DNA from 3 places in the uncultured Paenibacillus sp. genome. Region 1 is predicted to be linked to each of the others. Evidence: predicted binding sites of a transcription regulator. Region 1 holds the regulator's gene; each other region holds the start of a gene.
The links. Region 1 encodes Rex, which represses fermentation and respiration genes when NADH is low (regulators of the CRP and FNR family bind a similar motif). Its sites were predicted from a motif close to TTGTGAAATATTTCACAA; they were not measured.
Positions count from the first base shown of each region.

Region 1 (7,709 bases):
GGGATATACGAAATGCATGCCGATGACGCGTTCCGGGTGCCCGGTGACGCCGGCCAGCTCCGTCAAGCTGAGCGTGGAGGTGTTGCTTGCCAAAATAACCTCCGGACCGCAGTAACGGTCAAGCTCCGCGAAAATCGCCTTTTTCATGTCCAGGTCCTCGGTAATCGTCTCGATTACGATTTCGCAATCTTCCAGACCGGACAGCGTATCGACAGACTTGATGCGGCTGAGAACGAGCTTTTTCTCGGCCTGCGTCAATGCCCATTTCTCAATCTGCTTGTCAAGGCTGTGCGCTATATGCTGCAAGGACAGCTGCGCCTGTTCCGGCGAGCGCTCCACCAATTCGACATCCAGCCCTTTGAATGCCAGCATTTCTGCGATTCCTTGTCCCATTGTTCCCGCGCCTACGACTCCGACTTTGCGGATCGTCATGGATGTTCACCTGCTTTGCCATTTATTCGGTATGAACGAGCTGTAAAGTCCTCTACATTATACCTTACCCTGAATACAAAAAAGAAGGCGTCCGAAAGGACAACCTTCTCTTGTCATAATTCTGTAACGAATGGCTTGGAGCCGGAACCGAGCGAATGCAAAGCGTCAAGCGCTTTGGGCGCGCTCTCCGTCTTGCAGGAACGTACGGAAACGGTCGCCGCTGAGCGTCTCTTCCTTCATCAGAATATCCAGCGAGCGCTCGAATACCGGACGGTTCTCATCCAACAGCGCCTTCGTGCGTTCCATCAGCACATCGAGCGTGCTGCGCATGACCGCCGCCCAGCCTTCGGGCGTAATCATGCTGTTGTCGACGATCCCGAGCTCGGTCAAGCCGGATTCGGCCATCGTGCGGACGATGTTCATCGCCTGGTCGAAATCGCCGCGAGAGCCGGTGCTGCGGGAGCCGTAGAACAGCTCTTCAGCCGCCGCTCCGCCGAGGCAGATCATAATCTGGGCTTCCAAATACTCGCGCGTATACAAATATTGCTCCTGCTGCGGATTGTGGCGAACATAACCGAGCGCTTGTCCGCGCGGCGACAACGCCACGGTGGATACGCTGCCCGGGCGGACGCGCTCGGCGGCGATGGCATGGCCAAGCTCGTGCAGCGCGATCCGCTCCCGCTCTTCCCGGGTCGACTCGCGGTCCGTTTTCTCGCCCATCATCACCTTGTCGATCGCCATCGACAAATGCCGCTGCCCGATCCGTTCGCTCTGCTCGCGCATCGCATAGATAGCCGCTTCATTCATGACGCTCTCCAGCTGGGCGCCGGAGAAGTTGAACGATTCCTCGGCGATTTTGTTCAAGTCGACAAGGTCGTCCAGCGGCTTGTTGCGGGCATGGATCGATAAAATGTGGCTGCGTCCCTTTTTGTCCGGCAGATCGACCGCAATATGGCGGTCAAAACGTCCGGGACGCAGCAGCGCGCTGTCGAGCGTATCCTTCCGGTTGGTCGCCGCGATCAGCAGCACGCGAGGCGTTTCGTTTGTGTGAATGCCGTCCATTTCGGTAAGCAGCTGGTTCAACGTCTGATCGTATTCCCGATGCTGTCCGCCGTCCCGTTTACCGCCGATCACATCGATTTCATCGATGAAAATGACGGCGCTGTTTTTGCCGCTTTTCAGCGCTTTCTGCCGCGCTTCGTTGAACAGCTCCCGGATGCGGCTCGCGCCGACGCCGACATACATCTCAACGAACTCGCTGCCCGAAGCCGCCACATACACCGAATCCGAGTAAGTCGCGGCCGCTTTGGCCAGCAGCGTCTTGCCGGTTCCCGGAGGCCCCGTTAGCAAAATCCCTTTCAACGGACGGATGCCGAATTTGGCGATTTCCTCCGGCTTGACGATAAAATCGAGCGCTTCAATCAATTCCTGCTTGGCCCGCTCCTGGCCGCCGATCTCATCGAAGGACAGCGGCGCGGGAGGACGGCTGACCGTTTTGCGGCCGCCGGCCGCCTTCGCCAGGCTTCCGCCCTTCGCTCGCAAGGCGTACAGCAGCAAGCCGGCAACAGCCGCTGCGAACAGCAGCGGTGCGATATTGACCCCGCGGAAAAACAGAAAGGCAAAAACGACGGGAGCGAAGCCGATGGCGATTTCCCTGGCGTATTTAAGCATTCGGCCACACCCCCATGCTGTCGGGAATTCTCGGCAGGATGACGTATTTTACCGAATCGTTCAAACGCAGCGTCAAATAGACATTCGTCTCATCCATTTCAGTATCGACGGACAGCCCTTTATTGGCCTTCATCAGCTTGTCCGCCGCCGCCGGTATTTCGGCATATTGACGGTTTTCCATCGCCTGTGCCAGATCGAACAGCACCGAGGACCAGATCCGCTCCAGCCCGGCATCGTCTTGTTGCTTGATATCCAGTATAAGTTCACGGCTTCCGATCGCGGAGGCGCCTTCTTTGCGAATTTGATCGTAAACCGATCTCAGATCGGCTTCGCGGTCAAGCTGAAGCTCGACCGTCACCTTGTCGTTCGAGACGACAGGCTTGGCATACGCGACGCCTTCGACGGCCGCAATGGTTTGTTTAAGCGGCTTTTCCACGGCAAGCTCGGCGTAGGCGAACCATCCGCCGAACAATACGGCACCGGAAATGGCCGCAGTCAGAACGATGGGCAACGGACGCAAGTTTTTCATAGCAGTAGTAAGCCCCTTTCCAAAGATCAACCGCATCCCGCAAACAGGACACGGCCGTTATCCTTTCATGTGTACAACTATTATACATCATTTTTGCTATATCAGAGTATATCATATTTGGACAGAGTATGAACACTGTAATGAATATGTAATTAGAAAAAAACAGGTTTCGACGGACGCCTATCCGTTGATACCTGTTAGTTAGTCGGCAGCTTTACCCCGACGTTCTCACCGGAAGCGTATAAGTTACGATGTTCCGGCCGTCCTCAAAGCCGTAAAACGCATAATAATGCCGCTTCACATTCAACTCCCGGCTGTAGTACACTTCCCAAACCTTCTTTCCGTCCACGAGTCCCGGTCGGATGCGAATCAATTTCGCGTCGGGCAATTCCCTCAGCACATCCGCTTTCAATTGCGCGCGCGGGTAGCCGTCATCGGCTTTTACGGCCTCGGCGCCTTTCCCGGTTACCCAAACGAACAAGCGCTCGCCGGCTTGATCCGTGCCTTGAAACACCCAGGCCGTTTCCTCCCATACGAATTTGTCGGCCTTGGTCACTTCGGCGAGCCCGGTTTCGGCTTTCGCGGTCCGTTCGGCTGCCTGCTCTTCCTGCCGATAACCGGATTGAACCCACTGCATATACAAATTCAGCAGCAGCAGGATGAGGACAAGAGCCAAAATACCCAGCACCGTCCATCGCCTCGGCGTCATGAAGCCCGGTCGTCTGGTTCTCGCCCTCATATCGCCGAGCTCAGCCTTTCGTAGCAGCGCTGCGCTTCGACCCGGATTTTCTCCTCATCGAGCCCCGTGCAGCGCCGGTTGTCCACCACCTGGACGCCGTCGACCCAGACGTGGCGGACGTCCCGCCCGTTGCCGGCGTATACGAGATGGGATACCGGATCGGTGTGGGGATAGAAATGCGGCTGCTCAAAATCAAGCGCGATGAAATCGGCCTTCATGCCGGCCTTCAGCATACCGACACGACCCTGCTGCCAGATCGCCTTGGCCCCGCAGACGGTGCCCATCCGAAGCGCCTCAAGCGCCGGCACGGCGGTCGGGTCGCCGGACACGCCTTTATGGATGAGCGCCGCGAGGCGGATCTCATCGAACATATCCAGATTGTTGTTGCTTGCCGCGCCGTCCGTGGCAAGCCCTACCGTAATGCCGGCCGCCAGCATCGCCGGCACGCGCGCCACGCCGCTCGCCAGCTTCAGGTTGCTGGCCGGGTTGTGGGCGACGCCGACTCCCCGCTCGGCCAGAAGCACGATCTCGTCATCGGTCAGGTGGACGGCATGCGCGACCAGCGACGGACGGGAGAAGAAGCCGAGCTTGTCGAGATGCAGGGCGGGCCGCAGACCGTACTCGCGGACATTTTGCTCCACCTCGGCCGCCGTTTCCGACATGTGAGTATGCAGCGGCAGATCCAGGTCGTGGGCCGCCTGCACGAACTGCTCGATAAGGGCCGGCGGGCAAGTATAAGGCGAGTGAGGCGACATGACGGCCGTTATTCGCCCGTTTGCCTTGCCGTGCCAATTGCGCGCGAACCGCACCGCCTCGGCCAGCTTTTCCCGCTGCACATCCTCCGGACAGAGCCCGATCACACCGCGCATCAGCACGCCGCGCATGCCCGACGCTTCGACGACCTGCGCCACCTCATCCATATGGTCGTACATGTCGACGAAGGCGGTTGTGCCGCTTTTCAGCATTTCGAGCGCCGCCAGCGACGCGCCCCAACGTACGTCCTCGGCCGTATAGCGGCCTTCCATCGGCCAAATTTTCGCCGCCAGCCATTCCTGCAGCACCATGTCGTCCGCCACGCCGCGCAGCAGCGTCATGGCCGCATGCCCGTGGGTATTGATCAAACCCGGCATGAACAACAGGCCGCCGCCGTTCACCTTATGGGCGCCGTCGACAAGACTCCCCGGGTGCGCTTCGCCGATATACGCGATCCGGTCGCCTTCGACGACCAGATGCCCCTGCACGACCCGGCTCGCCTCGTCCATCGTGACGAACGTTCCGTTCTCAATCCACCACTTCTTCATCGCCATCCGCTCCGTTTTCCAGGTAATAGGCCAAGCTCAACAGCTCCGTCGTAAAATCCGCGTGGTGGATCCGCACATCCCCCTGCACCTTCAGGATCGCGGGCGCGAAGTTCAAGATGCCTTCCACGCCCGCCTGCACCAGCCGATCCGCCACGTTCTGCGCCTCGGCGGCCGGAACGGTTATGATGCCGATGCGGATTTGCAGCTCGTCGACCGTCCGCCTCAGCTCGTCCATCGGCTGGACGGTCATGCAGTTGATCCGGGTGCCCACCTTGGACGGATGCGCGTCGAATACGGCGACGATTTTCATGTTGTCCTTGATATACGTATTATAATTGCACAGCGCATGCCCGAGATTGCCCGCTCCGACCAAGCCGACGTTAAGCGGTTGATCGAGCTTGAGAATCTGGCGGATTTTCTCGATCAGGTAAGAAACGTCGTACCCGATTCCCTTGCGGCCGAATTCGCCGAAATAAGCGAGATCCTTGCGGATTTGCGCCGGGTTCAAGTCAAGCTTCTGTCCGAGTTCCTGCGACGATACCGTCTGCACCTCGCTGCGCAGCAGCTCGTTCAGCACATGCAAATAAATCGGCAGCCGTCTTACGACCGCCTCTGAAATCTTGATCTGTTTCACCGCTCTGCCCCCTCGCCGATTTGTACCGCCGGCTCCAGCCATTCTCTGATCCGAGGCACGATCTGGTCCAGATGCATGTGCTCGATCTTCGGACCCGGCAGCGAATACAAGAAGTATTTGCCGTAATACGTTTCAATAACACGGGTATCGTAAATAAGGACGATACCGCGGTCCTGCGCGGTTCTAACCAATCGTCCGAAGCCTTGCTTGAAGCGGATGACCGCTTGCGGCACGGACAGCTTCATGAACGGATTTTGCTTTTCCTGCTGCAGCATTTCCGCCTTCGCCTCAAGCAGCGGATGGTTCGGAGGCTGAAACGGAAGCCTGACGATCGCCAGACAGGTGAGCGCGTCGCCCGGAATGTCCACCCCTTCCCAGAAGCTGCTCGTTCCGAGCAGAACTGACGACTGCTGCTGCTGAAACCGACGGGTCAGCTTGCTGCGGCTGCCGCTGTCGACGCCTTGGCCGATTACCTGAATGCCGGCAGCGGCCAGCGCTTCCTTGAGCGGGTCGTATACCTGCCTCAGCATGCGGTATGAGGTGAACAGCACAAGCATCCGGCCGTTCGTTTCGAGCGCCGTTTCCGCCAGCGAGCGGACAAGCGCGCCGACGAACTCCGGATCGCCCGAGGCCCCCTTCAGCCCCGGGAAGTTGCGCGGAATGACGACGAGCGCCTGGTCACGGTAATTGAACGGCGACTCCAGCTGCACCGTTGCGAGCCGGCCGCTTTTGCCCGCTTCTTCCAGGCCGAGCTGCTCGCAGGCATACTGGAACGATTTTTGCACCGACAACGTTGCCGACGTCATGACGACGCTGCGCTTGACGTCGAAGAAATACTGTTTCAATTGGCCGCTCACGTCGGCCGGCACCGCGAACAAATGCACTGATTTGGCCTTGTAAGCGGGGCTTGCCTCCATCCAGTATACCGTACCGCCGTCATCGAGCCTGACGAAAGTCCGCAGCTCATCCCGGATTCGCGCCAGATCCTTGACGCTTCCGTTCATGTCCGTCAGCAGGCCCTGGATCGCGGTGTCGTCTATCCGGTCTTTCACATCCGCGGACAGCTTGTCGAGCGCCTTTACGATTTCGTTTAGGCCCGCATACACGTTCGCCTCCGCGGTCCGCACGTACGACCAGCCTTCCGGCAGCTTGTCGCTTTTCATCCGCACGACCGACTGCCCGGGTTCGGCTCCGTCTTTGACGGCGGCGGTCAGCCCGAAGAACAGATCGAACAGCTGATCCCAATGCTCGCGAACTTCGCCGAACACGGGCGCCGCCGCGTCGATCGCCTCCGCCCATGCCTGCGCGCGTTCGTCCCCTTCGGCAAGCAGCAGCAGCTTGAGCTGATGAATCATGCCGGTTCTCGCATCCTTGCACAATCGCTGCAGCGGGTGCGGAAGGCCGAAGTAGGACAGCTGCATCCCCAGATGCTTGCCGGCCACTTCCTCCAAATGATGCGCCTCGTCGACGATCAGGTGATCGTAAGAGGGCAGCAACCGATGGTCGGCGCGGATGTCGGTGAACAGCATCGAATGGTTCGTGATGACCACATCCGCCAGATTCGCCTCCTGCTTCGCCCGATGGTAAAAGCACCGCTTGAACCACGGACATTGCCGGTTCAGGCAGGAGTCGGCGTCGCTTGCCACCGTATCCCAGAAATCGCCGCCCCTGTTGCCGAGATTCAACTCCTCCTGATCGCCGTGTTCCGTCTCTCCCAGCCAAACGATCATTTGGGCGGCGGTAATCCGGTCCTCACCAGGCGATGCGAAATCGTGCATATTCACTTTGCCTTCAAACTTGCGGAGGCATAAATAATGGCCCCTGCCCTTGAAAACGGCGGCCTTAAACGGCACCGGGAGCACCCGTTGAAGCAGCGGCACGTCCCGCTCCCTCAGCTGCTCCTGCAGATTGATCGTATGCGTGCTGACGACTATCTTCTTGCCTTGTTGGATACCATAGTAGAGAGCGGGGATCAAATAGCCGAGAGACTTGCCGGTGCCGGTGCCCGCCTCGATCAGCAAATGCTTGTCGTCCTCCAGTGCGCCGTATACTTCCCGGAACATCCGGTTCTGCGGCTCGCGCGCTTCATAGCCCTGGACATGCTGCTCGAACGAGCTTTTCACTTGTTCCAGAAACGTATCGAAGTCGACTCGCAGCAGCAGTTCCTCCGCTTCGGCATCGTCATAGCGCGGCGGCGTTTCCTCCGTCCAGTCGCCGACCTTAAGCGTGAATTGGCGGAAGTAAGCGAATGCGTCCTCGTCGATCGACGTTTCCCGCTCCTTGCGCGTGAGCGCGTCCTTGACGATCCATGCCAGGTCCTCTTGCCCTTCTTCAAAGAAACGGGCGAGCCGCTGAAGCGTGAGAAGCGGGAGTGCCCGCAGCTTCTCGACGCACATCCGGAAA
Region 1 covers NZ_CAUPYC010000034.1:33,311-41,019, reverse strand. The annotation lists gene RWM61_RS12305 (3-hydroxyacyl-CoA dehydrogenase NAD-binding domain-containing protein) at 1-432, opposite strand, end outside; gene RWM61_RS12300 (AAA family ATPase) at 598-2,103, opposite strand; gene RWM61_RS12295 (hypothetical protein) at 2,096-2,632, opposite strand; gene RWM61_RS12290 (DUF5590 domain-containing protein) at 2,847-3,371, opposite strand; gene RWM61_RS12285 (amidohydrolase) at 3,368-4,678, opposite strand; gene RWM61_RS12280 (redox-sensing transcriptional repressor Rex) at 4,653-5,306, opposite strand; gene dinG (ATP-dependent DNA helicase DinG) at 5,303-7,709, opposite strand, start outside.

Region 2 (7,709 bases), on a different contig from region 1:
CATCATGTGCGGAGTCCAGCGGGGCTCCCATACGACCTCGACCTGAACGGAACGCACCTCCGGCAGTTCCTTCAGGGCCCTTTCCACGCCGCCCACCATCATGTCATGCATCGGGCAGCCCGGCGTCGTCAGGGTCATCACGACGTGCGCCCCGCCCTCGTTGTACCGGACGTCGAACACCAGTCCGAGATCCACGATATTGATGCCCAGCTCGGGATCGTATACCTCGCCCAAGCGTTCCATCATACGGTCGATCATTTCCGAATGTTGCGTCATGCCGTTCACGGTCATCGCCTCCCAGGTCATTCTTTGCAGCTGCCCCTATCTCGTAAACACGCGGGCAATCATAAGCATATAGACGATCGCCGCAGCCGACAGCAGGCTCCCCGCCGCCGTGATGACGGAGGCGATATCCAGGCCAAGTCCGACCAGCAGTCCGCCCAAACCAATCGCCACAACGGACAGGCCCGTATGAACCGGCTTTTCCGCGAGCAGTTGCCCCATTGTCGGCACCTTTTTCTTGCCCGCGTCCGGTCCGTATTTATGGGTCCACCAGAGGAACGGGACGATTTTGGACAAATAGCCCATCATCGTAATCGCAACCCACCCGTACAGGTACACCCACAGGACAAACACGACGATCCTCTCATCCGCCGCAAGCTTCGGGTTGAACAGGTACGCAGCCGTGCTTGCCGCGCAGACCGCCAGCAGCAGCCGTGCTGACCAAACCGTCCACTTGATGCCGGCGCCGGGCGTTTTCTTGTGCTTGTGCCTGGCGATTTGCGAAATATGAATATTGTAGAAAGCAAGCCCGGCGGTCAGGAGCAGCAAAGCCGCGCCGACGAGCATCCGGGTGCCGGTCAAAAAGCCCGCCGCGCCGAGCAGCACCGCGGCGTTCCATGCCATGATCACCCACTGCTGCAGCTTCACCGGATAGCCGTGGGCCAAATAAAACATCGGCAGCAATTTGTAGCTGAAGCCCGTAATCAGCAGGCCGAACCAGCCGACCGTCCCGAGCCAGATGTGTGTGCCCAACCAGCGCTCGTGAAGCTCTCCGAGGATATCGAACCGGAAGCCCAGCCCCATCATCATGCCGCTTAGAGCGGTCAGGCACAGATAGCCGACGGCGCAGGCGGCGCTGATCGTAACCGGATTCCACTGCTTCGCTTTCCATAACGTCGCCCCTATGTTCCACGCGAAGAGAATGATGCCGGCAAAAGCCAATACGGCGAACGATGCGATCCACTGCGTTTGGACGGTACGGAACCCTGCCAGCAGGCCGGTCGTGCCGACCGTGAACAGCCCGTAATGGATCCAGCCCAGTTTACGGCTGTGCAGTTCAGTCTGCAGGACGACGTTGATGAGCTGGTAGACAGCGCCCATGGCTATCATCGTCGCCCACCCGAGCACGAGCAAATGGACGTGAAACCAGCCTTTTGCGCTTTCCGGCTCGCCGGCGATCCATCCCGCAAAATCGGCGAGCGTGAGCAGATGGAACAGGACGAAGCTGATCATCCCCGTGACAATAAACGCGAACGGCAATCGAAACATGTGCTTCTCACTCCCGGATTACGACTTGCGGATGGCCACCTTCGCGGATCCATCCTGCTGCTCCTCAATCTCATAGGCATAGCCTAGCGATTGCAGCTCCTCAAGGAGAAACACCGGGACCCGGTCGTTGTGAATGATAACCGTGTCGCCCTTCTTGACCTGCTCGAGCTTCTTCAGCGTGCGAGTCATCGGCGCCGGCGGCTGCAGCCCGCGATTGTCGAGAACGAAGGTGTCGGGCTCGCCCGCCGCATCCCCCTCGTGCGCGTCCGGTTGCGAATCGTCCGCCGGCAAGTCCGCTTCGTCCGGCAGCGCGCGGCTTTTGTGCACGAAGGTTGTGATCCAATGATCGTCTGCTAACCGGCGAACCGCGTTCCGATAGCCTTTCCCTTTCATCAGCATGAGAAGCGGCGTCGGTTTGAATGTGGCGTGCAGGATGAGCGTGTCATCCTTGCCCAACGTTTTGACCGTATCCATAATAAGCTGGAACGGCTCCAGCTTGTTGCGAAGCTGCGGCCTGACATCCAGTTCGACCGTTTTCGGCTCTGCCCGCATGGTTAGCCCTCCTTGAGAATGTTTTCACTAGCTGCTCTCATTGTAGGCCGAACCCGGAGCAAAGTTTGTGACGCGCCTCACATTTTTCGCCGATAAACCGCTTGCGGGCATGGGCAGCCCTTATTTCACCGCGCCTTCCGTCAGCCCCGAAATGAATTGCTTGCTGAACAGAAGGAAAATAACCAAAATCGGCAGCGTAGCCAGAACGGTGCCGGCCAAAATCATGGAGAAATCCTGATAATAAGCGCCGTTCAAATTTTTCAGCGCGATTTGCACCGTATGAACGCTGCGGTCCTTCAGGACGACAAGCGGCCATAGAAAGTCGTTCCACGACCCCATGAACGTGATGATTCCCAACGTTGCAAAGCCCGGTCTGATGGCAGGTACGACAATACTCCAGAACAGGCGAAAAGTCGAGCAGCCGTCGATCCGTCCCGCCTCAAGCAGCTCATTCGGAACGCTGGAGGAAATATACTGTCTCATCCAGAAAATGCCGAATGCATTTGCAATACCGGGGATAATTACCGCTTTCAGATCGTCAAGCCACCCCAGTTTGCTGATAATCATATAAGAGGGGATAAGCCCCAACTGGGCCGGCACCATCATCGAACCTACCAGAAATGCAAACAGCATGTTTCGTCCCGTAAAATTCAGTTTGGCAAAAGCGAAGCCGGCTAACGAACAGAAAAACAAAACGCCTGCCGTCAGTGTCGCGGATACGAAAAACGAGTTCATCAATGCCTTGTTGAAGTTTACATTTTCATATACTTTAATCAGGTTTTCAATGAATCTGCCGCCGGGGATCATGGCCGGAGGAAATTGGTTGATCGCAGCCGTCACGTTCGATCCGATGATGTACATCCAATAGAACGGAAACACGGATAACGCCGTAACGAGAATGAGAAACGAATAAAAAGCGATTCGTCCCAAGTTGAATGATGGTGATACTCTGGTCATATTCCTGTCCATCCCCCTAGTCTGCAGATTGAAGTTTTTTGGCAAAGAACATATTGACGAGCGAGAAGGCCACGATGATGAAAAACAGCATCCATGCGATTGCCGATGCATAGCCGAACGCCTGTCGTGCAAACGCTTCTTCGTAGAGCAGAAGCGTGATCGTCAAACCTTGCCCTTGCGAACCGCCTCCGGCGCCCGAGAACATTAACGGTTCAGCGAAAATTTGCATTCCGCCGATGGTTGAAAGAATGATCGTAAAGATGATCATCGGCCGCAGCAGCGGAATCGTAATGAAAAAGAACTGCTGCCGTTTCGTAGCGCCGTCGATCGTGGCCGCCTCGTACAGATCGTTCGGAATGCTCTGGAGACCTGCCAGATAGATAATCGCGTTGTAACCGGTCCACCGCCACATGACCATAGAAGAGATAGCCAGGTGGGTTCCCAAGACGGAGCTTCGGAAATCAATCGGGTCGATTCCGAACAAGGAAAGCACGTAATTAATCAAGCCGTAATGCTGACCGAACAGCGCCCCGAAAATGATGGCTACGGCAACCACCGAGGTAATGTTGGGCAGAAATACGCTGATCCGAAAAAATTCCCTGCCTTTCAGCATGGACTGATTCAGCAGAAAGGCCAGAATCAAGGCAAAGAACAGCTGCGGCAGCGTGGACAGAAACCAAATGCTGAAGGTATTGTAAAGCGACTTCCAAAAATACGGATCTTCCATAATGAATCTATAATTTTGCAATCCGATAAACGTTTTCGCGCCGACGATATTCCACTTGTGCAGCGAAACCCACGCCGTAAAGAACATCGGGAATACGCCGAACACGGCAAAAAGAATGAAGAACGGCGAAATGTACAAATACGCATTCAGGTGGTCTCTGATTCGCTGATTTAATCTCCGGTTCAGCGGCTTGGCCAGCATTGGATTGCCTCCCGTCGGAATAAAGTTTTCCCGTTTACACGCGTGCCCGTGATGGAAAAGGAGGCCGATGCACGAACATCAACCTCCTGCGCCATGCCTCTTATTTGCGCGACAATTGTCTTTCGATATCCTGGACGGCGGTATTCCAGGCGTCGTCCGGCTTTGCCTGCTTGTCTTCCACGCTCGTAATCGCTTTATTCAGTGTATCCTCCACCGTTTGGGAATCCGGACCTTCATAGACCGGTTTCACAAGCTTCGCCGCCTCCGAGTAAATTTGTCCGACCGGAGCATTCGAGAAATATTCATCCTTGAAGTTTTGGATATCCTCCGTCTCAAACAAGGCAGGAGTAGACGGGAAGTTGCCGTTTTTCTGGAATGTAACAAGCTGTTGCTCCGGCGAAAGCAGCCATTTGATCAGATTGTATGCTTCCTGCGGATATTTGGACTGCTTCGGAATGGTCAGGAACGAGCCGCCCCAGTTGCCCGAACCCTCCGGCATCAATGCGATATTCCATTTGCCCTTTGCATCCGGAGCGTTGGTTTTCATGAAGCCCATCATCCATGCCGGCGCCAGCTGAACCGCGAAATCGCCCTTTGTCATTCCTGTTCCCCATTCGGTAGACCATGTGTCGACGTTGGCGGTAATATTCGCTTCAATGGCTTTGTTGGCGTAGTCCCAGGCTTTCTTCACTTGCGGATTGTCCTTCAGAATCATGGTGCCGTCCGGTTTGAAGTATTTCTCGTCACCTTGGCCGACCATTACGGTAAGAAGGCTGGCCGCATTGTCGATCATGCCGACATTCGCTTTAGCGCGAACTTGTTTGCCGGCTTCGATAAAAGCATCCCACGTGTTGATTTGTGCGGTTACCTCCGCCGGATCCGTGGGCAGGCCGGCTTTCTCAAACACGTCGGTACGGTACGCCATTGCCATCGGCCCGATATCCGTCGGTATGCCAAGCAGGTTAGCCCCGTCGCCTGTCATGGCCTGCTTCCATTTCCAATCCATATAATCGCTTTCGAGATCTTCAGCATTCAATTCAAGCAAGTTGTAGAACTGCTCCGGATTGCTCTTGAACCTCTCGATGACTTTCACTTCCACCGCCGAAATGTCGGGCGCTCCGCTTCCTGCGGCCAGAGCGGTTTGCAGGTTGTTATGAACGTCGGCGAACGGAGAAAGCTGGATATCCAGTTCAATATTATTCTCGGCAGCGTATTGTTTCATCTGTTCTTCTATGCCCATGCCCGGCCATAGCCAAACCGTCAGCTTCACTTTTTTGTCCGCATTCCCTGAGGGGGCGGCTCCGGAAGCTTCCTCATTCGCCGGATTGCCCTCCCCCTTGCTCCCCGCGTTATTCGAGCCGGATGAACAAGCCGCAAGCGAGAAGACAAGCATCAGACATGCAACCATAACAGAAAGCCGTTTTACCACCCTGATTCCCCCTTTAAAATAGGTGCGCGTGGATTAGCGCCTATCTGAATCATAATGAAAACGCATTCATCATTCCATGTGGCTGGACTTAGATTTTTTGGACGCAATTCAGATTATTCCAAAAAAAATATCCCTCGTACATGAACCGCCAGACCGGATCATGTACGAGGGACGTCCCGAACGCTACGTCAAGTGGGCATCGCGATATTCGAACGGGGTCATACCGACCGTGCTTTTAAATAAACGGCTGAAATAGGCCTGATCGACGTAACCGACTTTCTCGCAGATTTGATAGATTTTGAGATTCGTGGTCGTCAGCAGCTGCTTCGATTTTTCCAGACGAAACCGGGTCACGTGGTGTGTAAACGTATGCCCCGTTTTGGCTTTCAACAAGCCGCTCAAATAATTCGGATTCACTTCCAATTGTTCGGCAAGCGAAGCGAGCGTAATGTCCTTCGTATAATGGGCTTCAATATAATCGAACGTCTGCCTCACCAGGCGGGGCACCGTCACCCGTTTCTCCAACAATCTTTGGTTATGGATCGGGTACAGTTTTTCATTTCGTCTGCGCTCGGCAAGCAGTTCCTCCACCGTATCGACGCGCTCCAATATGCTTTCCTTCGAGGCCGGCTTCAGTAAATAATCGAAAACCGAGACGCGAATCGCTTGCTGGGCATATTCAAAATCCGCATGGCCGGTAAGCAAAATCATGAACGTATCGGGATGATGGCGCTTCATATATCGGGACAGTTTGAGACCGTCCATATCGGGCATACGAATATCCGATATCACAAGATCTACCGGCTGCCGCGCAAGCCGTTCAACCGCTTCCCGGCCATCCTCCGCTTCCTCCACATCGTACTTCTTATCATGCAGCCGGATAACGCGCGACATGGAGCTCCGCACATGCGGTTCGTCGTCAACAATCAGGATCTTCATATCCCGTCCTCCCATCCGTCAATATTGCTCCAATTCACGTTCGGTTCGATCGATCGCATATTGCCAAGCTTCTTCCGGAGAAAGCAAGTGGTGCTCCATTTGCCAGATCGCGTCATTGAAAATTTTCGTGGCGATATAAGCGTATGGTCCCTCATAAAGCGGTTTCACCTTTTTCGCGGCCTGCGAATAAATGATGCCGACCGGTGCTCCGCTGAAATAGCCGTCTTTCTTCTCTTTTATTTTGTCATCGTCGAAGAGCGAGGGAGTGGAAGGAAAGTTGCCGTTTTGCACGAAAACATCCAATTGCCGGGACGGTGCGGTCAACCATTGAATCAATTGATAAGCTTCCTCGGGATGAGCGCCTTCCCGGGGCATGGTCAAGAAGGAACCGCCCCAGTTGCCGCCTGCTCCCGGGAGCTGCGCAATATCCCATTTGCCGGCGGCATCCGGCGCATTCTGTTTGATGAGGCCCATCATCCAGGCCGGGGCCAATACGACGGCGAATTCGCCTTTGTTTACACCGGCCTCCCACTCCGGCATCCAGGAAGGGATCTTGGCCGTCAAATCGCCGGCGGCCGCATCGGCGGCATATCTCCATGCCTGGAGCACTATCGGATTGCGCTCGGCTATAAAGCTGTCGGTATATTTGTCGAAATAAAGCATATCGGCCTGGCTTGCGACGCTTCGGTACACATTACCCAAATTATCGAACATCGCTTTGCCCGTTCTTTGCTTCACCCGTTTTCCCGCCTCGATCAGGTCATCCCACGTCCGAATGAGGCGAGCAACCGCTTCGCGATCGGTCGGCAATCCGGCTTCGGCGAAAATGTCCTTGCGATAGATCATCGCGAGCGGTCCGATATCGGTAGGCAAACCGAACAGAAACGAGCCGTCGACACCCTGGGCCTGCTGCCATTTCCAATCCAGATAGACGTTTTGCAGGCCGGCTGCCCCGTAATCGAACAAGTTGTAAAACCGGGAAGAAACCGTTTTGAAGCGGTCGATATAATTCGTCTCGATCAGACTGATATCCGGCGCGCCGTAACCGGCCGCGAATGCCGTACGAAGATTGTCATGCACATCTTCGAATTCGCCGGTTTGAACGGTGATCTTCAAATCGGGGTTTTCCTGCTGGTAGATGGCAATCAATCTTTCCAGACCGGTTCCGGGCCATAGCCACACGGTCAGCTCGGTCTGCCCGGTTTCCGATACGCTGCGAATCTTCGAGGCATCAGGCACCTTGTACGACGTACAACCGGCAAGTATTAGACCAAGCAGAACCAGTGCCGCGCATATTTTCGGAAATTGCGGCATATTAGCCTCCTCCCACCGGGAGCGTAACTTCGGCACGAA
Region 2 covers NZ_CAUPYC010000009.1:971-8,679, forward strand. The annotation lists gene RWM61_RS05140 (metal-sulfur cluster assembly factor) at 1-276, opposite strand, end outside; gene RWM61_RS05145 (hypothetical protein) at 322-1,551, opposite strand; gene RWM61_RS05150 (DUF2249 domain-containing protein) at 1,570-2,103, opposite strand; gene RWM61_RS05155 (carbohydrate ABC transporter permease) at 2,224-3,060, opposite strand; gene RWM61_RS05160 (sugar ABC transporter permease) at 3,077-3,988, opposite strand; gene RWM61_RS05165 (extracellular solute-binding protein) at 4,089-5,417, opposite strand; gene RWM61_RS05170 (response regulator) at 5,601-6,356, opposite strand; gene RWM61_RS05175 (ABC transporter substrate-binding protein) at 6,375-7,670, opposite strand; gene RWM61_RS05180 (sensor histidine kinase) at 7,672-7,709, opposite strand, start outside.
Region 2: RWM61_RS05150 (DUF2249 domain-containing protein) is a predicted target of Rex. The motif match lies at 2,169-2,186, and genes of this name have one in related genera.

Region 3 (7,709 bases), on a different contig from region 1:
ACGCCGTCGGCATCCGACGCAATGGCGATATCAAGATGGTCGTTCACGATAAACGGCACGCCGTATCGCCTGGTCAACTCGCGAAGCGCCCGCGCCTTCTCCAGAAGCTCGCCGGGCGCCGCGGTCTTGTCGCGAAGCTGCAAGATATCGGCGCCTCCGGCCAAGGCGGCTTCCATCACCTCTATCATCGACCGCCCGGGATGATTGTTTTCACCTGTGATGACATAGAGGGAAAAATCACGTTCCAACGCCATGTCGAATGCCAGCCTCCCTCTCCGTTTCATAATCGTTCACGTATTCGCCGCATAGACGAACCGCCTCCGCAATGTCCGAAGTGCCTTGAACAAGTACGCGCCCATCCGGAAAAAGAACAAGCCGAACGCCCCCGTCAAGCGACGCCCGGAGCAAATAAGGATTGCGGTCGACGGCGACGCCCGCGGACAGCCAGCGGCGTTCAAAAGCGTCCAGCTCCAGCGGCCGGCCTGTCGTCACCTGCACCGTATCGCGTCCGCACAGGGCCGCCGCGGCGAAGCTTTGTCTTGTGTCGCCGCTTCCCGCCGCGCGACCGCTGCTATCCGCCTCTCGGTCGACGCTTCCCGCTTCCCGGTCGACGCCGCCTACCGCCCGACCGCCGCTTGCGGTCACCCGGTCGCGGCGATCCGCGGGCTCCCGATCGCCGCCTGAGGGCGCATCGCGTTCCACCGATGCCGGCCGTTCCCCGCCGCATACGGGGCAATCCGGCTGCGGCGCGGGCAGCCTCATCTCGCGAACCGCAAAAGGCCACAGCGCCGCCGAAAGCCAGGTGCCGCGCATCGCCTCACGCCTGCCGGCGAGCCACTTCAACGCTTCACCCGCCTGAAGCGCGGCTACGAGCTCGACCGCCGGCGAAATCACGCCCGCCGTATCGCACGTCTCGCCATCGCCGCCGTCCTCTCCGCCGATCACGCAGCGCAGGCATGCCGTCTCGCCGGGAATAAACGCCGCGCTCATTCCCTGCGCGCCGGTCACACCGCCGTACAGCAACGGAATGCCGCGGCTGTAGCAGGCATCGTTCAACGCAAGCCTGGCCGCCGCATTATCCGTCCCGTCAAGCACGAGATCCACGCCCCTCGTGAGCTCCGACGCTTCCCGCCGGCCGACGTCGGCCACATGCTCCTCAACCGTCACGGCGCTGTTGATGCCGCGCAATCTGCGGGCCGCCGCGACGGCTTTCGGCAGCGCCAGCCGCGCGTCCTCCTCGTCGAACAGCACCTGCCGCTGCAGGTTGCTCGGCTCGACGTAATCGCGGTCCGCGAGCCGGACCAGCCCGACGCCGGCGCGAACCATATGCTGCGCCAGCGAGGCGCCTAGCGCCCCGGCGCCCACTATCAGCACCGCGGCTTCGCCCAGCCGGCGCTGTCCGCTTTCGCCGATCGGCGCAAACCGGATTTGGCGGGAGTAACGCTCGCGCCATTCCGCAGCCGGTTCTTCCATCCCCGTCAAACCGGCCGCGGCCTCACGCATAAATTTTGCCGCCTCCGGCCTTGAACGACTCCGACTGCTCCTTCATCCCGGCCGCAATCGCTTCTTCGGTGTCGAGGCCGTTCTTTTCCGCGTAGTCGCGGATGTCCTGGGTAATCCGCATGCTGCAGAACTTAGGCCCGCACATCGAGCAGAAATGCGCCGACTTCGCCGCTTCCGCCGGCAGCGTCTCGTCGTGATAGGACATCGCCCGCTCCGGATCGAGCGACAGATGGAACTGGTCGCGCCAGCGGAACTCGAACCTCGCCTTGGACAGCGCATCGTCGCGCATCCGCGCGCGCGGATGCCCTTTGGCGAGGTCTGCCGCGTGGGCCGCGATTTTGTAGGCGATCACGCCGTCCTTGACGTCCTCTTTGTTCGGCAGGCCAAGGTGTTCTTTCGGCGTTACGTAGCAGAGCATCGCGGTGCCGAACCAACCGATCATCGCGGCGCCGATCGCCGACGTAATGTGGTCGTAGCCCGGCGCGATATCGGTCGTCAGCGGTCCGAGCGTGTAGAACGGCGCTTCGCCGCACACCTCCATCTGGCGGTCGACGTTCTCCTTGATCAGATGCATCGGCACATGGCCGGGTCCCTCGATCATTACCTGCACATCGTGCTTCCAGGCGATTTGCGTCAGCTCGCCGAGCGTATCCAGCTCCGCGAACTGCGCCTCGTCGTTCGCATCGGCGATCGAGCCCGGCCGCAGGCCGTCGCCCAGCGAGAACGTCACGTCGTAGGCTTTCATGATCTCGCAAATCTCTTCAAAATGCGTATACAGGAAGTTCTCCTTGTGGTGCGCCAGGCACCAGGCCGCCATAATCGAGCCGCCGCGCGAGACGATGCCGGTCACCCGCTTTGCCGTCAGCGGCACGTAACGAAGCAGCACGCCCGCATGGATCGTGAAGTAATCGACGCCCTGCTCGGCCTGCTCGATGAGCGTATCGCGGAACACTTCCCACGTCAGATCCTCCGCCACGCCGTTCACCTTCTCCAGCGCCTGGTAGATCGGCACCGTGCCGACCGGCACGGGGGAATTGCGAACGATCCACTCGCGCGTCGTGTGGATGTTGCGTCCCGTGGACAGATCCATAATCGTATCCGCGCCCCAGCGGGTCGCCCACGTCATTTTCTCGACCTCTTCCTCGATCGAAGAGGCAACCGCGGAGTTGCCGATGTTGGCGTTGATTTTCACGTGAAAATGACGCCCGATGATCATCGGCTCGCTCTCGGGATGATTGACGTTCGCCGGAATGACCGCGCGGCCCGCCGCCACCTCCGCACGCACGAATTCGGGATCCATCCCCTCGCGCACGGCGATGAACTGCATCTCCGGCGTGACGATCCCTTTGCGGGCATAGTGCAGCTGCGTCACATTGCCGCCGGCTTTGGCGCGCAGCGGCTTCCGGTCCAGCCCGGGAAACCGTTCCGCGCCGAGCTCCTCCGCCTTCTCCGCCGATCGGAAGCCGTTATCCTCCGGACGAAGCGTTCTTCCTTCATACGTTTCGGTGTCCTCCCGCTCGGCAATCCAGCCCTCGCGCAAGCCCGGCAGCCCTTTGCGGACGTCGGCCGTGTAAGACGGATCCGTATAAGGACCGCTTGCGTCATAGACGAGCACCGGCTCGTTCGGAATTTCCTCTCCGCGCACCGAGCTCGGCTCAAGCGCGATTTCCCGCATCGGAACACGCACATCCCCGCGCGGTCCGTTCACGTACGTTTTCCGGCTGCCCGGCAGTGGAGTCGTTAAAATGGACATAAAAATACCTCCTAGGATACAAGTCGTTATCCACCAGGAGGCAAGAGGGAGTCACGGCCGCGAGCCGTGACGTCTATGCCCGCCGCGTCTTCGATCACAAGCCGGCACGCCGCCGTCCGCGCCGCTCCGCTCGCCGGAAAAGGGGCCTTCCGCGCCCTCAGGGACGCAAAAAAGCCGCTTCGGCGAGGAAGCGGCTGAAACATGCGGGCGGCGGCGGCCGCAAGGTTTCCGCGCGGATTGCTCCGCGCCGGACGGAAGCGGCTGCGTGAAACGGATGGCCGGGCATATTCCCACTTTCCTACGCTGGCATAACCCAGATCAGGTTCGAAGGGACCAAGGCGTTTCGCCTTATCTCAGCCCGCGGGGGGCGCCCCTAGTGGATACATGCTTAGACTATAAACGTAAGCCTTCGTTATTGTCAACCCTTGACTTGCCGGGTTGTCGTTGATTTGCCGGGTGTCGAATTGCCCAACGGCTACCACGTCACCAGCCCTTTCGCGCCCGGCGCGTCGCTGCTGATCATATCGATCACCGGCACCGTATAGGCGATCAGGATAAGCGCGACGGCAATCCCGATCCAGACGCTCCAGCGCTCGAGGTAACGAGGCGTAGGCGCCGCATCCGCTTCCGCTTCGGCGATCGGAAACTCCTCCTCGCCCTTCGGCGCGCGCAGCAGCCCGATGATGATGCCGACCAGAATGAGCACGCCGACGAACAGGATCACGCCCCCGACGGCGACCGTTACGTAATAGGGAATCCAGGCGGCGGCTTCCGGATTGCCCTGGTACGTCGTGTACGCCGTTCTGCGCGGCGCGCCGAACAGGCCGACCAGATGCATCGCTCCCGACATCAGGAACATGCCGACCGCCCAGACGATCGTCTGGATGATGCCCCAGCGGTGCAATTTCGCCGTCAGCTTGCGCCCGGTTACGGCAGGAATCAGCCAATAGGCAATGCCGAAAAAGGTCAGCGCGACGCTGGACGCCACCGTCAGATGAAAATGCCCCGTTACAAAAAGCGTATTGTGCACGACCGCGTTCATCTGGTTGCTCGCGTTGACAAGACCGCCTGCCCCTGCAGGAATGAAGATGACCATTCCCATAAACGGCGCGAAGAAACGCGCGTCCTTCCAGGGCAGCTTTCGCAGCCAGCCGAACAGCCCTGTGCCTCCGCGCTTGCGTCCGGCCATCTCAAACGTGGCGAACAGCGAGAAGGCGGTCATCAGGGACGGGATGACGACCATGAAGGTGAGCACGACCTGCAGGTATTTCCAGAACGGCGTGATACCAGGCTCCATAAGCTGGTGGTGGAAGCCGACCGGAATCGAGAACAGCAGGAACAGCAGAAAAGCCAGCCGTGCAAGCGAATCGCTGAACAGCTTGCCGCCGATCATTTTCGGCACGCATACGTACCAGCACATGTAAGCCGGCAGCAGCCAGAAGTAGACGAGCGGATGGCCGAAATACCAGAACAGCGTCCGGCTCAGCACAACGTCGACCGTGTCGACCCAGCCGAACGACCAGGGCAGCAGCTGGAACAGCACCTCCACGGCAACGCCGAGCGTCGCGATCAGCCACAGCGCCATCGTCACGATGCCCATGAAGGCGAACAGCGGCGAGGTCTGGCCCTTGTGCGTTTTTTTCCAATAGCTGTAATTGCGGATCATGCCCGCGCCGCTGATCCAGCTGCCGACGACGATCAGCACCAGTGCGATATAGAACAACGAGTCGGCTTTCATCGGCGCATAGAACGTATACAGCACCGTCGCCTTGTTGAGCAGGATCATGATCGTGCCGAGCACGGTGCCCAGCCCCATGATCGCAAAGCCTGCCCAGCCGAGGCGTCTTGCGCTGTCGAGCAGATGCCCGCCCAATGTTTTGGCCAGGCCCGCGTAGATGAAGCCCATGATGAAAAATGTTGTAAAAATGAGTGCCATCAGCACGCCGTGCGCGGTCAGAAGCTGATAGTAGCCGATGTTCGCCGGCAGCGTTACCATTCCGCCGCGGACAAGGCCCTGCAGCAGGCCGGCGATGCCGCCGATCAGCAACGCGGCAAAGGCAAAAAGCACGTGCGCGAGCACCAGGGCGCTGTCGCGGCGGTCGAAAGGCCTGTGCGTCCCATTGGAAGCTGTCATTTGCATGGTCATTTTACCCTTTCACGACGATTTTCGTCTGCATGTATTCATGCCCGATTCCGCAGTACTCATTGCAGAGGATCAAATACTCCCCGGGCTTGTCGAACGTATGGGTGACGCGGCTGACCTCGCCCGGAACGACCATCATGTTCACGTTGGTGCGCGGAATCGCGAAGCCGTGGACGACGTCGGTAGCCGTCACGACGAAGTCGACCGTCGCTCCGGCGGGAACTTCCATGGGCTGGCGCGGCTCGAAGCCGAACGCGAAGCCAAGCATGACCGCTTCGTACCGGTTATCCCCGATCTGCCTCAGGCCCGGCTTGTCGAAGGGCGGAGTCTCCGCCGCCTTCGCCGGATCGATCGCCTGCTGCTTGCCGCTCGGCGGCTGCATGCCTTGCGCGAATGCCGATACGCCGAGCACGGTGAGGAATACGACGAGCATCGCGATGCCGATGGCAAGCCAAATTTTTTCAAGCTTGTGAATGTGCATGTTGGTTCGGACCCCCCTTGATTTATCGGTTAATGAAAAGCAAATAGACGGCCGTCCAAGACGCAGCCAGGATGAAACCGAGGAGCAGTACGGCGGCGAATGCGCCTTTGAGCTGCGGATCCCGTTCCTTTTTCACGAGCGTTCCCTCCCATCGTCTCATGCCCCGATTGTACGTGCCGAAAAGGGCGTAAAGTTGTGAGGGAAATCACACGGCCGCCAATAATTGCGACGGATTTGTGACGGCAGTCACAGCGACGAACGACACAATAACCCCGAAAAAGAGAAGCAAAGCTCCGCGGCGTATTCTTATAAAAACAAAATAACCTGCCCTTCCCGGAACAGGTTGAAATACGTCTTCATTCATGTTTATGAAAGCGGCCGGCGCCGGAGGCCTCACTTGCGCTCCAGCATTTTCGCCAGCAGGAACGGCCCCAGATACCCGGCGCCGATCAGAAAAAACGGATTCGCAAAAAACCTGTGCACCTCCGTCATGAACACGGTATCGTGCAGGATCGTAGCCGCCACGCTCTCCCCCGCGATCGCGAACACCGCAAACAACGCCGCTGCCCCCGCCCAATCCGTCGCCTTCAAGGCCCTCATGCTCATCCGCCTGATCCACCACAGCAGCGCGGTCCCCGCGGCCAGGCCGGCCGCCATCAGCCATACCATCTTCATCACCTCTTCCGCCAGCATCGCCGGATCGAATACCATTCATACATCCGCCTGTTTATGAATGCCCGCCTGTGCGGGAAACCGAATCCGGGCGAAGCGGGAACCGCTTCCGTCTATTGATTTGTCCCTGAGGTTATGTCACACTAAGGCTTGAAAAGTCAGAGAGGACGTGAAGAAAGTCGAATGACCAGATGGTTGCTGCGGTCGATGACCGAGCTTGGCTCGCGCAAATGGATTTCGCGATTAACCGGACGGTTCGCCCAATCCCCCGCAAGCCGCCGGCTCATTCCGCGATTCGCCAAAATGTACGGCATAGCGGTGCACGAAGCGGAGAAACAGCTGCATGAATACGGCACCCTAAACGAATTTTTCACGCGGCGGCTGAAAGCCGGCGCGAGAACGGTCGATGCCGGGCAGGATGTGCTCGTCAGTCCGGTCGACGCGCTGATTACGGGGGCGGGACCGGTCAACGCCGGCACCATTCTCAACATCAAGGGACAGGATTATACGGTCGAGGAGCTGCTTGCGCGTTCCCCCCGCACCGAAAATTATAAAAACGGTTACTGCGTCGTTCTCTATCTTAGCCCTACCGACTATCACCGGATTCATGCCCCCGTGGACGGCGTCATCGTGGAGCGGGAGCATGTGCCCGGCCGCGTGTATCCGGTCAACGAATTCGGCCTGCGCCATATGAAGCGCGTGCTGAGCCGCAACGAGCGGTTGATCACCTATATCCGTCACAAAAACGTGGAGGTGGCGGTCGTCAAGGTCGGCGCGATGAACGTCAGCAGCATCCGTTACGTCGAGCCTTGGTCCGATCGGACGGAACGCGGCGGCGAGTTCGCCTGGTTCGAGTTCGGCTCCACCGTCGTCCTGCTGATGGAGGACGATTCGTTCACGCTGCGCGGCGACCTGATGCCCGGCTCCAAGGTGCGGATGGGCGAAGCGCTCGGCATTCTGAAGACGGAAGGCTGACCGGCACCGGCACGATTCGCAAGCTATTAAAGCGCTATGTCTGTCACGTCGCAACGTGCAGGCATAGCGCTTTCTATTTCATAGCGCTCCACACGGGGGTCGTCCGCTCGACCGCTTCACGGAGCCGGCCCTCGTCCAGATGGGCGAAGCCGAAAAGCGCGCTCGGCCGCGGCGGCTGCCCG
Region 3 covers NZ_CAUPYC010000089.1:7,132-14,840, forward strand. The annotation lists gene thiE (thiamine phosphate synthase) at 1-254, opposite strand, end outside; gene RWM61_RS18825 (ThiF family adenylyltransferase) at 238-1,503, opposite strand; gene thiC (phosphomethylpyrimidine synthase ThiC) at 1,496-3,256, opposite strand; TPP riboswitch at 3,535-3,641, opposite strand; gene RWM61_RS18835 (b(o/a)3-type cytochrome-c oxidase subunit 1) at 3,732-5,396, opposite strand; gene RWM61_RS18840 (cytochrome c oxidase subunit II) at 5,404-5,880, opposite strand; gene RWM61_RS18845 (cytochrome c oxidase subunit 2A) at 5,903-6,016, opposite strand; gene RWM61_RS18850 (hypothetical protein) at 6,274-6,591, opposite strand; gene asd (archaetidylserine decarboxylase) at 6,736-7,527, shown strand; gene RWM61_RS18860 (hypothetical protein) at 7,601-7,709, opposite strand, start outside.
Region 3: RWM61_RS18845 (cytochrome c oxidase subunit 2A) is a predicted target of Rex. The motif match lies at 6,074-6,091, and genes of this name have one in related genera.